DNA from 3 places in the Endobacterium panacihumi genome. Region 2 is predicted to be linked to each of the others. Evidence: riboswitches for the same ligand, from Rfam matches in the RefSeq annotation. Region 2 holds a riboswitch; each other region holds the start of a gene.
What was found. A riboswitch is a leader RNA that binds a small molecule or an ion and turns the genes downstream of it on or off. The one in region 2 is predicted to bind cobalamin.

Region 1 (4,242 bases), 450 kb from region 2:
ATACGGAAAATCTCTGGCTGTTTTTTACGCTGCTTTTCGGCATCATCATCGTGCCGGGCATGGACATGATTTTTGTTCTGGCCAACGCGCTGACGCGGGGCCGCGCCTCCGGGCTCGCCGCCACGGCGGGTATCATGCTGGGCGGGATCGTGCATTCGCTTTATGGCGCGCTGGGGGTCGGCCTTCTGGCGAGTTTCATGCCGGTCCTGTTCAAACCACTGCTGATCATCGGCGCGCTTTACATGGCGTGGATCGGCGTCACGTTGATGCGCAGCGCGATCATCGTTGATCATGTCGGTCCGGCAGACAGCCGTTCTCATTGGGAAGCATTTCGGCGCGGGGCGGTCACCTGCCTGATGAATCCAAAGGACTATCTTTTCATGCTGGCCATCTATCCGCAGTTTCTACGTCCCGATTTCGGTCCTCTGGCACCGCAGGCCGCCATCATGGCGGTGATGACGGCAGCAACCCAGTTGGCGATTTACGGCAGCCTTGCGGTCGCTGCCGGGCGTGCCCGCGCCGCGGTCGTCGGCAATGCCTCAGCAACCATCTGGATTGGCCGGGGCGCCGGCCTGCTGCTGGTTGTCGTGTCGGTGGTGACCCTTTGGGAAGGCGTGAAGGGCGGCGTATGAGCTAACTTGAGTGGTTTTGCCGTATTTATCTGGTGAACGCAGTGTCAACGGATAATCGCAGCATCTCTGGTAGCCTGACGGAAACGTGACTTCTTTCCGTCGTTTGGCCTTGTCATTCTCCCAGCGCAGATCTTTCGGCTGCGTGTGATGCGGGCCGATCAAACCGGGAGATTTTAATGTATATCAAGACTCTGGCCGCCACGGCCGTGGCACTCTGTCTTGGCTTCGGTTCGGCTTTTGCTGCCGAACCGCAGGTCGAACGTCAGGCCGGCATGAAGGCGATCGGTGGTGCCATGGGCGCACTTGCCGCTATCGCCAAGGAACAGAAGCCGTTCGACGCGGAAGCCGTGAAGACCGCACTGACGACGATCAGCACGTCGGCCAAGGCATTTCCCGACCAGTTCCCGGTCGGCAGCGAAACCGGCCATGATACCGAAGCCTCGCCAAAGATCTGGGAAAATCCGTCCGACTTCCGTGCCAAGTCGCTGAAGCTGGCCGCGGATGCCGATGCTGTTCTGGCGGCAGCACCGACCGATGTCGCCGGCGTCATGAATGCCATGCAGACGCTGGGCGCCGAATGCGGCCAGTGCCACCAGACCTACCGTCTGAAGCGTTGATTGCGATCGGCAGCCGGGTACTGACCCGGCTGCCGTGACGCCTTGCGGCAGGAGAATGACATGGCATCGACCTTCACGAAAATCGTGGCGGCAGTGGTTGTTATGGGGGCGGCAGGTCTCGGCGGTGCTTATTCGCTGACGGCACCCGATCCGCAGCCGGAGAGCCACTGGGCCAATCTCGGCAGTCCTGATCTGGCCAATGGCGAACAGCTGTTCTGGGCGGGCGGCTGTGCCGGGTGCCATGCTGCGCCGGGTGCTGAAGGCGATGCGCTGAAGATCATGTCGGGCGGTCGGGCTTTGCCGAGCGATTTCGGCACATTCCATATTCCTAACATTTCCTCCGACAGTCAGGCCGGGATCGGTGGCTGGACAATCGCACAATTCGGCAATGCGATGACGCGTGGTGTTGGCCCGAGTGGCGAGCATCTGTATCCGTCGTTTCCGTATGGGTCCTATGCGCGGCTTTCGCCAAAAGACGTCAATGACCTTTTCGCGTACCTGAAGTCCTTGCCGGCCAGTTCCAATGTGGCGCCGGGCCACGACCTGCCGTTTCCCTTCAATATCCGGCTTGCCGTCGGTGGCTGGAAGTTTCTCTATTTCGATGACGGTCCGCGGGTAGCGCTCGCAAATGCGTCCGAACAGGTCAAGCGCGGCCAGTATCTGGTCGAAGGTCCTGGTCATTGCGGCGAATGCCATACGCCGCGCAATGCGCTGGGCGGTTTCGAGTCCGGCGCCTGGCTGGCGGGTGGCCTCAATCCGGAAGGCGATGGCCGCGTGCCCGGCATTACCTCGACCTCGGAAGGGATCAGCGCCTGGAGCGAGGACGACATCGTCAACTACCTCGAAACCGGTTTCACACCCGATTTCGACAGTGTTGGCGGATCGATGGTGGAAGTGCAGAAAAACATTGCGCATCTGCCCAAGAGCGACCTTGAAGCCATCGCTGCCTACTTGAAAGCAGTGCCGGGGAAATAATCCCGTCCTCTGAAAATGCTTCCTCGGTGTGCAGCCGTGCCGGTGCAACCGCACCTTGACACCCGCAAATGCCGGGCGCACAACTTGCCTCGCAATGGTTCCTCCTGTTTTCTCAAGTGAATGCAGGGGGATGAAAAGGGAACGCGACAGGGAGATTTCCTCATTCGCGGCTGCCCCCGCAACTGTGAGCGGCGAGTCCGGACGATGACGGCCACTGGGAAACCGGGAAGGCCAGTTTCGTGACAACGACCTGCGAGCCAGGAGACCTGCCATTGCAAATGTGAGCAACGCATGTGCAACGAGGGGTTCCATCATGCAAAAACAGACCACTGATACCGCGGCCAAACCGGCCGTCTCTTCCAGAACATCCAACCTGGTGCAATCCGCCATGGCCGGTTGCCTCGGGCTTTTCGTGATCGGTTTCGTGGGTTTTTCCCATCTCGAAGTCGTTCACAATGCTGCGCATGACGTCCGTCATGCCAACGCTTTCCCCTGCCACTGAGGGGAGCCACCATATGTTCAGAGCTATTGTCTTCTCCGCCGTCCCGGTGGGGATCATAACAGGTATTGCCATCACGCTGATGCAGATGGTCGGCACCGAGCCGCTGATCCTCAAGGCCGAAACCTATGAGAATGCAGGGCCGGCCGTGCCGGAAAGCGCGGCGCCTGACGCACATACGCATGCGTCCGGCACGCCCGCCCACGATCATGCCGCAACCGCGGCGGAAGGTGACGGGCATGATGCCGCCGGTCACGATCACGGTGAGGGGTGGGCACCCGCCGACGGTTTCGAGCGCACCGCCTATACGCTCGGCGCCAATGTGCTGACCGCGATCGGCTATTCGCTTGTGCTGACGGCCTTGCTGTCCATGGCGAACGTCTCACAGGGCTGGCGCACCGGGCTGTTTTTCGGCGTGGCGGGTTTTGCCTCGGTGATGCTGGCGCCGATGGTGGGGCTGCCGCCGGAATTGCCAGGCAGCCCGGCTGCAGAACTTGCCGCCCGTCAGACATGGTGGATTGCCACGGCCATCGCGACGGCTGCCGGTATCGGCCTGCTGGTCTTGCGGCGTGAGCCATGGGCTGCGGTGCTGGCGGTCGTCCTCATCGCGGCACCGCATGTGGTGGGCGCGCCATTGCCGCCGACCGGCGTGGAGCCGTTGGCGCCGCTCGAACTGGAGCGTCGCTTCATCGTCGTGGCAACCGTCACAAGCTTTGTTTTCTGGGCACTTTTGGGTGCGCTGAGTGGCACATTCCTGAAGCGTCTCAGTCCTTCCGCGTGAAGTGATGGAAAGGAACACGGCAGTCTGGCGTGACGATCTCGATGCGCTGAGTTTTGCCGTTTTCTCCGATGACCGCGACCATGGCGCGGCCTGCTTCGTGCATCGCCGTGCCTTTCGCATTCTGATCGGTTCCGATCCTGTCGGGGCCGATTGTCTTGCATACCATGAAAGCAATGCTGCCGCGTTTCGGGCTGCAGCGTGGGCGAAGATTGAGCGGCAAGGGATTCCGAAAGGACGTAGTCTCAATCTCAATAGCCGCGATATTCGCCGGGCGCTTGGCGATCTGGTGCCAGATCGCGGAGCGGGTGGGGGTGGTCGTTGTCGAGTATTGACTGGAAAAGACTGAATCGGAAGACGAAGGTCGTCGTAGTAATTGCAACAGTCCGGCGATCCCAGCCAAGGAGAGATCGCCGGTTTCCGCAGTTCTTACGCCAGCGCCTGCGTATATCGCATGCCTGTTACCGGCCGCGGTTTGAAATCCATGTGCTCGTAAAATCGGTGGGCGGCGAAATTGCCGGTCGCGGCGCCGACCGAAAGATAATCGCAGCCGGCATTGCGGGCGAGGTCGCGGGCGCGGGTGACCAGATGGTGGCCGATGCCGTGGCCGCGATGGCCTTCGCGCACGAAGAGATGGTGCAGATCCATGCCGCGCTTGCCCTCCTGAGCGCGGTACAACGGCACCAGAATGGCGTAGCCGATCAGGCCTTCGCCGCCGTCTGCCACCAGAGCGGTGATCCA
Region 2 (4,242 bases):
GGTCGGCGCATAGGGCTGGCCGTCGAGCATGATGGTTCCCGTCGTGGGCTGGTAGACGCCCGCGAGAATCTTCATCAGCGTCGATTTGCCGGCACCATTTTCGCCGAGAATGGTATGAACACGGCCCGGCTTCACCGAAAGCTGCATGTTCTTCAGCGCCTTCACGGCCCCGAATTCCTTGGACATGTCCTTGATCTCAAGGATCACGTTGTCGCCTGAGGTTTCCATGGCGTCACCTTTCAACGAGCGCTTCACACCACCACTGCGGCGAAAGCTGCTCCCTATTCCTGATCATGCAGATCGTGCACCGCATCGGCGGGCGGCTTCGAACAATCCGCAGATGCCCGGTGGCCCGCCTGGGGGAGCGGACCACCGGAGGAGGCAGCCTCAAAACAGAGATGGCCTCATGCGCAGAGCGTCTTGGGAGGACTTACTGCTTCTTGGTGTAAACGCCGGGAACGATCGGCTGTTCGGCCGGCACTTCCTCGCCTGCCTGCAGCTTGATCGCGGTTTCGACGGCAAGCTTGCCCATCTGGTCCGGGAACTGCTGGATGACGCCGACGAAATCCGGATCTGCATCGACTGCCTTGATGGCTTCCGGCATGCCGTCGAAACCGATGACCTTGACCTTGCCGGTCAGGCCCGAGGATTTGACGGCAACGGCAGCAGCGAGTGCAGCGTCGTCACCGAACCCGAAAATGCCGCCGATTTCCGGGTTGGCCTGCAGCATGTTCTGGGCAACGGCCAGCGCTTCGGCGCGGGTGATGCCGGTCTGGATCGACACGATCTTGATGTCCGGATGCTTGGCAATGGCTTCCTTGAAGCCGTTGACGCGGTTCACCACCGACTGCACGAGCGGGTAATCGATGATCGCGACCTGGCCCTTGCCGCCGAGCTGTTCGGCCATCAGTTCACCGGCCTTGACGCCGCCGGCATAGTTGTCGGTGCCGATATAGGAGGCGACCTTGGCGCCTTCGACAGGAACGTCGACGGTGATGACCTTGATGCCGGCTGCTTCAGCGCGGGCAACGGCGGCAAGAGCGCCCTTGCTGTCGACCGGCGACATGATGATGACGTCGACGCCCTTGACGATGAAGTCTTCGATATCGGCGAGCTGCTTGTTGAGGTCCTGGTTGGCGATCGAGATCTCGACCGACACATTTTTGGCCTTGGCTTCAGCGGTGATCGCCTTGGCAAGCTCGTTATAGAAAGGATGCTGCTGCGTGAGCAACGATGCACCGATGCCTTCGGCATGGGCAGCGGCAGCGGCGAGCGTGAGGCTGGCGGAAACCAGCAGCGTCTTTGCGAAATTCTTGAGGGTCATATTCATTCCTCCCGTCCTTGAGGCCTTATGAGCACACATCCAGCCGGCGGGCCTCCTCTTGCCGGCTGATTTTTCATCATATGTCCTAAATTTTACGCGCGTCAATATTTTTGAATTCGTACGTAAATAAATTTACGTGAAAAAGTTTCGGTGACCGTGACCTCGTGCGGCAAGCCCCCTCGTTTTCCCCAGACTTGACCGAGCCGAAACAACATATCCGTTGACGAAATTTTTGCCTCGTCTACCATATATAGTGTTCAAGGTTCTTCCGATTCGCATCGGAAGCTAAGACGGGAATTCGGTGCGTGATACCCATGACGGGTGCCATAATGCCGGAGCTGCCCCCGCAACTGTAAGCGGCGAGCATTCGATCGAGCAGGCCACTGACGCCAAAAGCGTTGGGAAGGCGGAACGAATGCCGTGACCCGCAAGCCAGGAGACCTGCCTTGCACGGAAACGTCCACGGGCGGGGTGTCCGAAGGTCGCGTATAGGTGCGGGATGATCCTGCGCATGCGCCTCCCCGAATGTCCCGCAAAAATGCTTCGGGGTGAAGTTTTATGTTCTTGAGTTTCTGCAAGCAGTCGATGCGTCGGCCCATCTACCCATGTCGGTTTGCGGGTTTGCGGCGCAGCGTGGCCACGACGAGCGCCTGACGCTCGGCCACCGACAGCGACACCTTCATTTCCCGTCATCTTCGCCCGGACATCGACCGAGGTGCGAACGCTTCCGCATGCTCATTTTTCACGAGGAACGACCATGACCATCACCGTCTACAGCAAGCCCGCCTGCGTCCAGTGCACCGCAACCACCCGCGCGCTCGACCGTCAGGGCATCGACTACACCATTATCGACGTGTCCGCAGATGCCGAGGCTTATGACCTCGTGCAGGGCCTCGGCTACCGCCAGGTGCCTGTGGTCATTGCCGGCGAGCAGCATTGGGCAGGTTTTCGCCCGGACATGATCAGCGCCCTCGCCTGACCATCATCGCGATGAGCGTCGTCTATTTCTCCACGAAATCGGAAAACACCCATCGGTTCGTGGAAAAGCTGGGTCTGACCGCCCGGCGCATTCCGATCTGCAGCGATGAGGCGCTTTGCGCACCCAACCCGTTCGTCCTGATCGTTCCGACCTATGGCGGCGGCGAAAACAAGGGCGCCGTTCCCAAACAGGTGATCCGCTTCCTCAACGATGCGGACAACAGATCCAACATCCGCGGCGTCATTGCCGCGGGCAACACCAATTTCGGCGCAGCCTATTGCATCGCCGGGGACATCATTTCCGCCAAGTGCCAGGTGCCATTTCTTTACAAGTTCGAGCTTCTGGGCACGCAGGAAGATGTCGACAACGTCAGACACGGATTGGAACGATTTTGGACGCGACAAGCTTCGACAAACCAGTGACAACGGCCAAGCCACCCGAGACGGGGCTGGATTACCATGCCCTCAACGCCATGCTGAATCTTTATGACGAGCATGGAAAAATCCAGCTCGACCGCGACCGGCAGGCGGCAAAGCAGTATTTTCTGCAGCACGTGAACCAGAACACGGTGTTCTTCCATAACCTGCGGGAAAAGCTCGATTACCTTGTGACCGAAGGTTATTACGAGCAGGAGGTTCTCGACCAGTATTCTTTCAATTTCGTGCGTGACCTGTTCGACCACGCCTATGACAAGAAATTCCGCTTCCCGACCTTTTTGGGCGCTTTCAAATATTACACCAGCTACACGCTGAAGACGTTTGACGGGAAACGCTATCTCGAGCGCTACGAGGACCGCGTCTGCATGGTGGCGCTGGCGCTGGCCCGCGGCGATGAAAAGCTTGCCCGCGATCTCGTCGACGAGATCATTTCCGGCCGTTTCCAGCCGGCAACGCCGACCTTCCTCAATGCCGGCAAGAAACAGCGCGGCGAACTCGTCTCCTGCTTCCTCCTGCGCGTGGAAGATAACATGGAAAGCATCGGCCGCTCGATCAATTCGGCGCTGCAGCTTTCCAAGCGCGGCGGCGGTGTGGCGCTGTCGCTTACCAACCTTCGCGAAATGGGCGCACCGATCAAGCAGATCGAAAACCAGTCGTCGGGCGTCATTCCGGTGATGAAACTGCTGGAGGATAGTTTCTCCTATGCCAACCAGCTGGGTGCGCGGCAGGGAGCAGGAGCCGTCTACCTGCATGCCCATCACCCGGACATCATGCGTTTTCTCGATACCAAGCGCGAAAATGCCGACGAAAAAATCCGCATCAAGACGCTGTCGCTCGGCGTCGTCATTCCCGACATTACCTTTGAACTCGCCCGCAACAACGAGGACATGTACCTGTTCTCGCCGCATGATGTGGAGCGTTTTTACGGCGTGCCGTTCACCGAGATTTCGGTGAGCGAAAAATATCAGGAAATGGTCGAGGACGGCCGTATACGCAAGAAGAAGATCAAGGCGCGCGAATTCTTCCAGGTCATCGCCGAAATCCAGTTCGAAAGCGGTTATCCCTACATCATGTTCGAGGACACGGTGAACAGGGCGAACCCGATTGCCGGTCGCATCACCATGAGCAATCTCTGCTCGGAAATCCTGCAGGTCAGCGATGCGAGCGAGTTCAACGACGACCTCTCCTATTCCAAGATGGGCAAGGACATTTCCTGCAATCTCGGCTCGCTCAATATCGCGGCCGCGATGGACAGTACCGATTTCGGCCAGACGATCGAAACCTCGATCCGCGCGCTGACTGCCGTGTCCGAAATGAGCAACATCACCTCGGTGCCTTCAGTCGCCAAGGGCAATGAAGACAGCCACGCGATCGGCCTCGGCCAGATGAACCTGCACGGTTATCTCGCCCGCGAGCGGATTTTCTACGGCTCGGAAGAAGGCGTCGATTTCACCAATATCTATTTCTACACAGTCGCCTATCACGCCGTACGCGCCTCCAAC
Region 3 (4,242 bases), on a different contig from region 2:
AAGATGATGCCAAAAGCGCTCTGCCTTATCGATCATATCGACGTTTTCAAGCGCCGCGTTGACGATCGCGTCATCCTCCAGGGACCATCCGGATAGCGGCCCAAGATACGGCGTTCGGCCCAGTTCGACGGCTTGACGCGCCGTAATTCTTTCGGTGGTTTCCGCCTGTTGCTCCACAAACGCAAGCTTTTGAGCAATGTGGCGGCTGCCGATGGATTTTATCGCCGCATCACCCAGCCTCACATGTCCGGAAAGCGGTTTGCGAATGCCGGCCAGCATCGAGAGCAACGTGCTTTTGCCGGAACCGTTGGGGCCGATAATGCCGAGAAACTCACCCGGCGCGACGTCGAAGGAAACGTCACGCACGATTTCCAGACTGCCGGCGGACCAGCTGAGATTTCGGGCAGAAAGCTTCATGGTCGCGTCCTCTTCTGCCCGAGAATGAAGGCAAATGCCGGGGCACCGAACAGAGCCGTGATCACACCGATTGGCAGCACCTGCCCGGAAACGATGGTGCGCGAAAGGATATCGGCGACGATCATGAAAACGGCCCCGACCAATGCCGTTACCGGCAGCAGACGCCCATGTCGAACACCGACGATGAGCCGTGCCGCATGAGGGATGACGAGGCCGATAAAGCCGATCGAGCCGACCAGCGAGACCATCGCGGCCGTCATCGCGGCGGCTGTACAGATCAGGACGACCTGAACGCGGCGCACGCGGATGCCGAGCGAGGCGGCCGCCTGATTGCCGAAGGCGAAGGCGTCGAGTGCGCGGACATGCCAGAGACAAATGAGAAGACCGATGATCGTGACCGGCAGCGCCAGACCGACATCCGGCCAGCGCACACCTGACAGATTGCCGAGCAGCCAGAACATGATGCCGCGCGCCTGCTCGGCCGTCGCCGACTTGGTCACGACGAAGGAGGTCAGCGCATTGAACATCTGCGAGCCTGCAACGCCGGCAAGGATGATAGCATTGCTGCCGCTGCCGGCGCGCATGGCCAGCAGGCTGACGAGCAGGAAAGCGGCAAGCGCGCCCGCGAGCGCACCCATTGGCATGGTCAGCATTCCCGCGCCAAAACCCAGAAGCGCTACGGCAACTGCACCGGTGGAGGCACCGGCGGAAATGCCGAGAATGTAGGGATCCGCCAGCGGATTGCGCAGCAGCGACTGCAGCACGGCACCGGCGATTGCCAGCGAGGCGCCGCAACAGGCAGCAACGACAGCGCGACTGAGGCGATAGGCCCAGACGATGCCCTCGTCGAGTGGTTCCAGCGGGTAGCCGGCGCCGAAAACGCGGTTGGCGACCGTTTTCAACACGACATCAAATGGAATGGAGGTTTCGCCAATCGCCGCCCCGGCGACTAGCGCAACGGCAAGGATGACGAGCGCCGCAAGTGCGACGCCCGTTCTACTCATTTTTGACGTTATATGTTCCACCGCTATCAGCTTATTTGGCAAGGCCCGAGGCGGCGATGGCATCAGCCAGCTTTTCCAGTCCCTCGACGGTGCGGATGGTCGGGTTCATAGCCTGCGCATCCATTTCGAAGACATGGCCTTCTTTCACGGCAGGCATCAGGCTGGCGACGGGATCTTCCTTGAGGAACTTGTGCTTGACGGCGACATCATCGGCCGGGAACCGGCGGCGATCCATCTTGCCGGCAACGATCATCGTCGGGTTGGCCTTGGCGATGGTTTCCCAGCCGACGGTCGGCCATTCCTCATCGCTCTCGATCACATTCTTGATACCGAGCGCCGACATGATGTAGCCCGGCGCGCCGTGGCGACCAGCGACATAAGGATCGATATCGAGTTCGGCACTGGAGAACCAGAAGACGGCCGAGAGCTTGCCATCCGCCGAAGCGATCTTTGTACGCGCGGCTTCTTCGCGCTTCTTGAGATCGGCGACAACTTCTTCGCCACGATCCTGAACGTTGTAGATCTTCGCCAGATCACGGATTTCCTGATAGATCAGCTCCATAGAAAACACGCCGGTGCGTACGCCATCACCACCACCGGAATTGTCCTTGCCGACGCAATCGGCCGGCGAGGTATAGACCGGCACGCCGAGTTCGGCGAACTGGGCAGGCGTGCCCACCACACCTTCCGGACCGATCTGCCACTGGAACTGGGTCGTCACCAGATCCGGCTTCTTGCCGATCACCGCTTCGAAACTCGGATCGTTGTCGGCCAGGCGCTCGACCTTGGCGTTCGTTTCCTCAAACCCCTTCAGCACCGGACTGACCCAGAGCGCCGTGCCAACCACCCTGTCCGACAGGCCAAGCAGATAAAGCACTTCGGTGACGCTCTGGCCAACCGACACCGTGCGCGACGGTGCCTGTTTGAAGGTCAGTTCAAGACCGCAATTCTTGATGGTCAAAGGGTACTGGGTTTCGGCAGCCTGTACCGGGGTCGAAAATGGAAGGATCGCGACGGCCGAAGCCAGCAAACCTGCGCAGACCGACAGGCGTGAAAAATGAAACATGGTCTCTCCTGGAAATGTGTGATCGATGGAGGGCGACAGCGCGTATCAGAACGCTTGCCGGCGGACAGTCGACATCGACGAAAAAGGGATAAAGACCATGGAGTGCGCACAAGCGCATGGAAGCGTCATAACGTGATCCTCTTCCGGGCATCCCCGCCCGTAACGATAGTTCTGTCCTGACGGCAGGTCTCCTGGCTCACGAACATGCCGTCCACCTGCCTTCCCATGCCGATCACGACACAGTGGCCAGATACCCTTCGGGCATCTCGAGGATGGACGGTGATCCGCTTACAGTTGCGGGGGCAGCCACGGCATTGAGATCTGATAAATCGGATCCGCACCGTGTTCCCTTTTAATTCCATTGCTTTCGGCGCTGGAAACCGTCGCCGCTGAGTTAGCTGGCAGATGTGCCCGCCGTCAATGGCAATAGTGTATGTTATGTAATATCATTACGTGTCAAGATAAAATATGCTGCCTGTTTTGCATCAGGCAAGGTCGATGGACGTCAGCATGGTCGATCGCGCGGTGTGCAGGTGCAGGCGGCATGCCTCGCGCGCCCTTGCGGGATCACCGCTTTTCAAACCGTCGATATAGGCCAGATGCTCGTGCAGCGCGCGATGATTGCGGGCCACTTCATCTCTTTTGTTCCACTGGTAATGATAGTGAAAAATCACCGACATTACGCCCTGGATATTGCCGAGAAACCGGTTCGGCACGGCACTATCCACCAGCTTGTGGAACCGATGATCAAGGTCGGAAAAATCGCGGCCGCGATTATTGAAATCGGCAAGGATTGCATGATGCTCTTCCTCGATCAGCGACAATTCGCCCCAAAGCAGATCATCTTTCGGGAGAGCGACAAAACGATCGACGGCCCGAAACTCGATCAACTCGCGCATATCAAAAAGCTCGCCGACAAAATCCACAGTCAGGCCCAGCGTGCGCCAGCGCCCGTTGCTCTGGCGCTCCAGAAGACCGAAATGGCTGAATTTATTGAGGCAGTCACGAATGGCTGACGTGGACACGCCGAACTGGCGGGCAAGATCCAAACCGTTGATGACTTGTCCGGGGCTGCAATCGGGACCGACCAACCATGCCATGAACTTGCGCTCGACCATATCGGCCAGCGGTTCCATATCGGCATCGGCGAGATAGTCACTACGCTTCGGCAGACGCAATTGCTGCTTGGCGCGACCTTCAACCGCGACGATGCCGCGCATGGACAACGCCGCCAACACGGCGCGCACCGTCGTGCGGCTGATACCGAGTGTCGCAGCCATGGCCGGCTCGGAAGGCAGCGGCGCACCGGCCTGCGCATCGGCCAGCATGTCGAGGGCCTGATTATAGCTGCGCTTGAAAAGAGCATTGGTTTTCATGACCGGGAGAGCGCCTTGAAATGACACTTGGCAGAAGCTGTTTTTTATGAATGCTCTTTTTATATAAAAAACAAATTGCCTGCAAGGCAATTGTCTTTTATCCCAAAAGAACAGTTTTAATGCATGTTACGGGAGAGGGAGCATGCGACGCGAATTGCATTTCTGTCGGCCTGCTGCGCCTCGACCGATCCTTGTTTCAAACAGTTATCAGATCAGGGCGGAGCGTCCATGACGGGCATCATTTTACAGTTCGGCACCAGCCGTTTTCTCCAGGCGCATGCGGATTTCTTTCTGCATGAGGCAAAGCAGGCAGGACAGGATGTTCTGCCTGTCATTATCGTACAGACATCGGGTTCCGCCGAGCGCGCCGGGCGGCTGG

Region 1: it holds a riboswitch for cobalamin, as region 2 does, so the genes downstream of both, ACRQ1B_RS11970 (CbtB domain-containing protein) here and nrdH (glutaredoxin-like protein NrdH) in region 2, are expected to answer to the same signal.
Region 3: it holds a riboswitch for cobalamin, as region 2 does, so the genes downstream of both, ACRQ1B_RS18860 (ABC transporter substrate-binding protein) here and nrdH (glutaredoxin-like protein NrdH) in region 2, are expected to answer to the same signal.

The regions. Positions count from the first base shown of each region.
Region 1 is NZ_JBOZRA010000002.1:9,683-13,924, reverse strand. It holds gene ACRQ1B_RS11985 (LysE family translocator) at 1-632, shown strand, start outside; gene ACRQ1B_RS11980 (c-type cytochrome) at 809-1,249, shown strand; gene ACRQ1B_RS11975 (c-type cytochrome) at 1,352-2,224, shown strand; cobalamin riboswitch at 2,303-2,512, shown strand; gene ACRQ1B_RS11970 (CbtB domain-containing protein) at 2,538-2,726, shown strand; gene ACRQ1B_RS11965 (CbtA family protein) at 2,740-3,504, shown strand; gene ACRQ1B_RS11960 (hypothetical protein) at 3,488-3,904, opposite strand; gene ACRQ1B_RS11955 (GNAT family N-acetyltransferase) at 3,931-4,242, opposite strand, start outside.
Region 2 is NZ_JBOZRA010000002.1:462,418-466,659, reverse strand. It holds gene ACRQ1B_RS13960 (sugar ABC transporter ATP-binding protein) at 1-228, opposite strand, end outside; gene ACRQ1B_RS13955 (substrate-binding domain-containing protein) at 431-1,330, opposite strand; cobalamin riboswitch at 1,568-1,787, shown strand; gene nrdH (glutaredoxin-like protein NrdH) at 2,082-2,303, shown strand; gene nrdI (class Ib ribonucleoside-diphosphate reductase assembly flavoprotein NrdI) at 2,315-2,725, shown strand; gene nrdE (class 1b ribonucleoside-diphosphate reductase subunit alpha) at 2,722-4,242, shown strand, end outside.
Region 3 is NZ_JBOZRA010000004.1:148,785-153,026, forward strand. It holds gene ACRQ1B_RS18850 (ABC transporter ATP-binding protein) at 1-417, opposite strand, end outside; gene ACRQ1B_RS18855 (FecCD family ABC transporter permease) at 414-1,421, opposite strand; partial or broken gene ACRQ1B_RS18860 (ABC transporter substrate-binding protein) at 1,453-2,403, opposite strand; cobalamin riboswitch at 2,652-2,887, opposite strand; gene ACRQ1B_RS18865 (GntR family transcriptional regulator) at 2,973-3,863, opposite strand; gene ACRQ1B_RS18870 (mannitol dehydrogenase family protein) at 4,092-4,242, shown strand, end outside.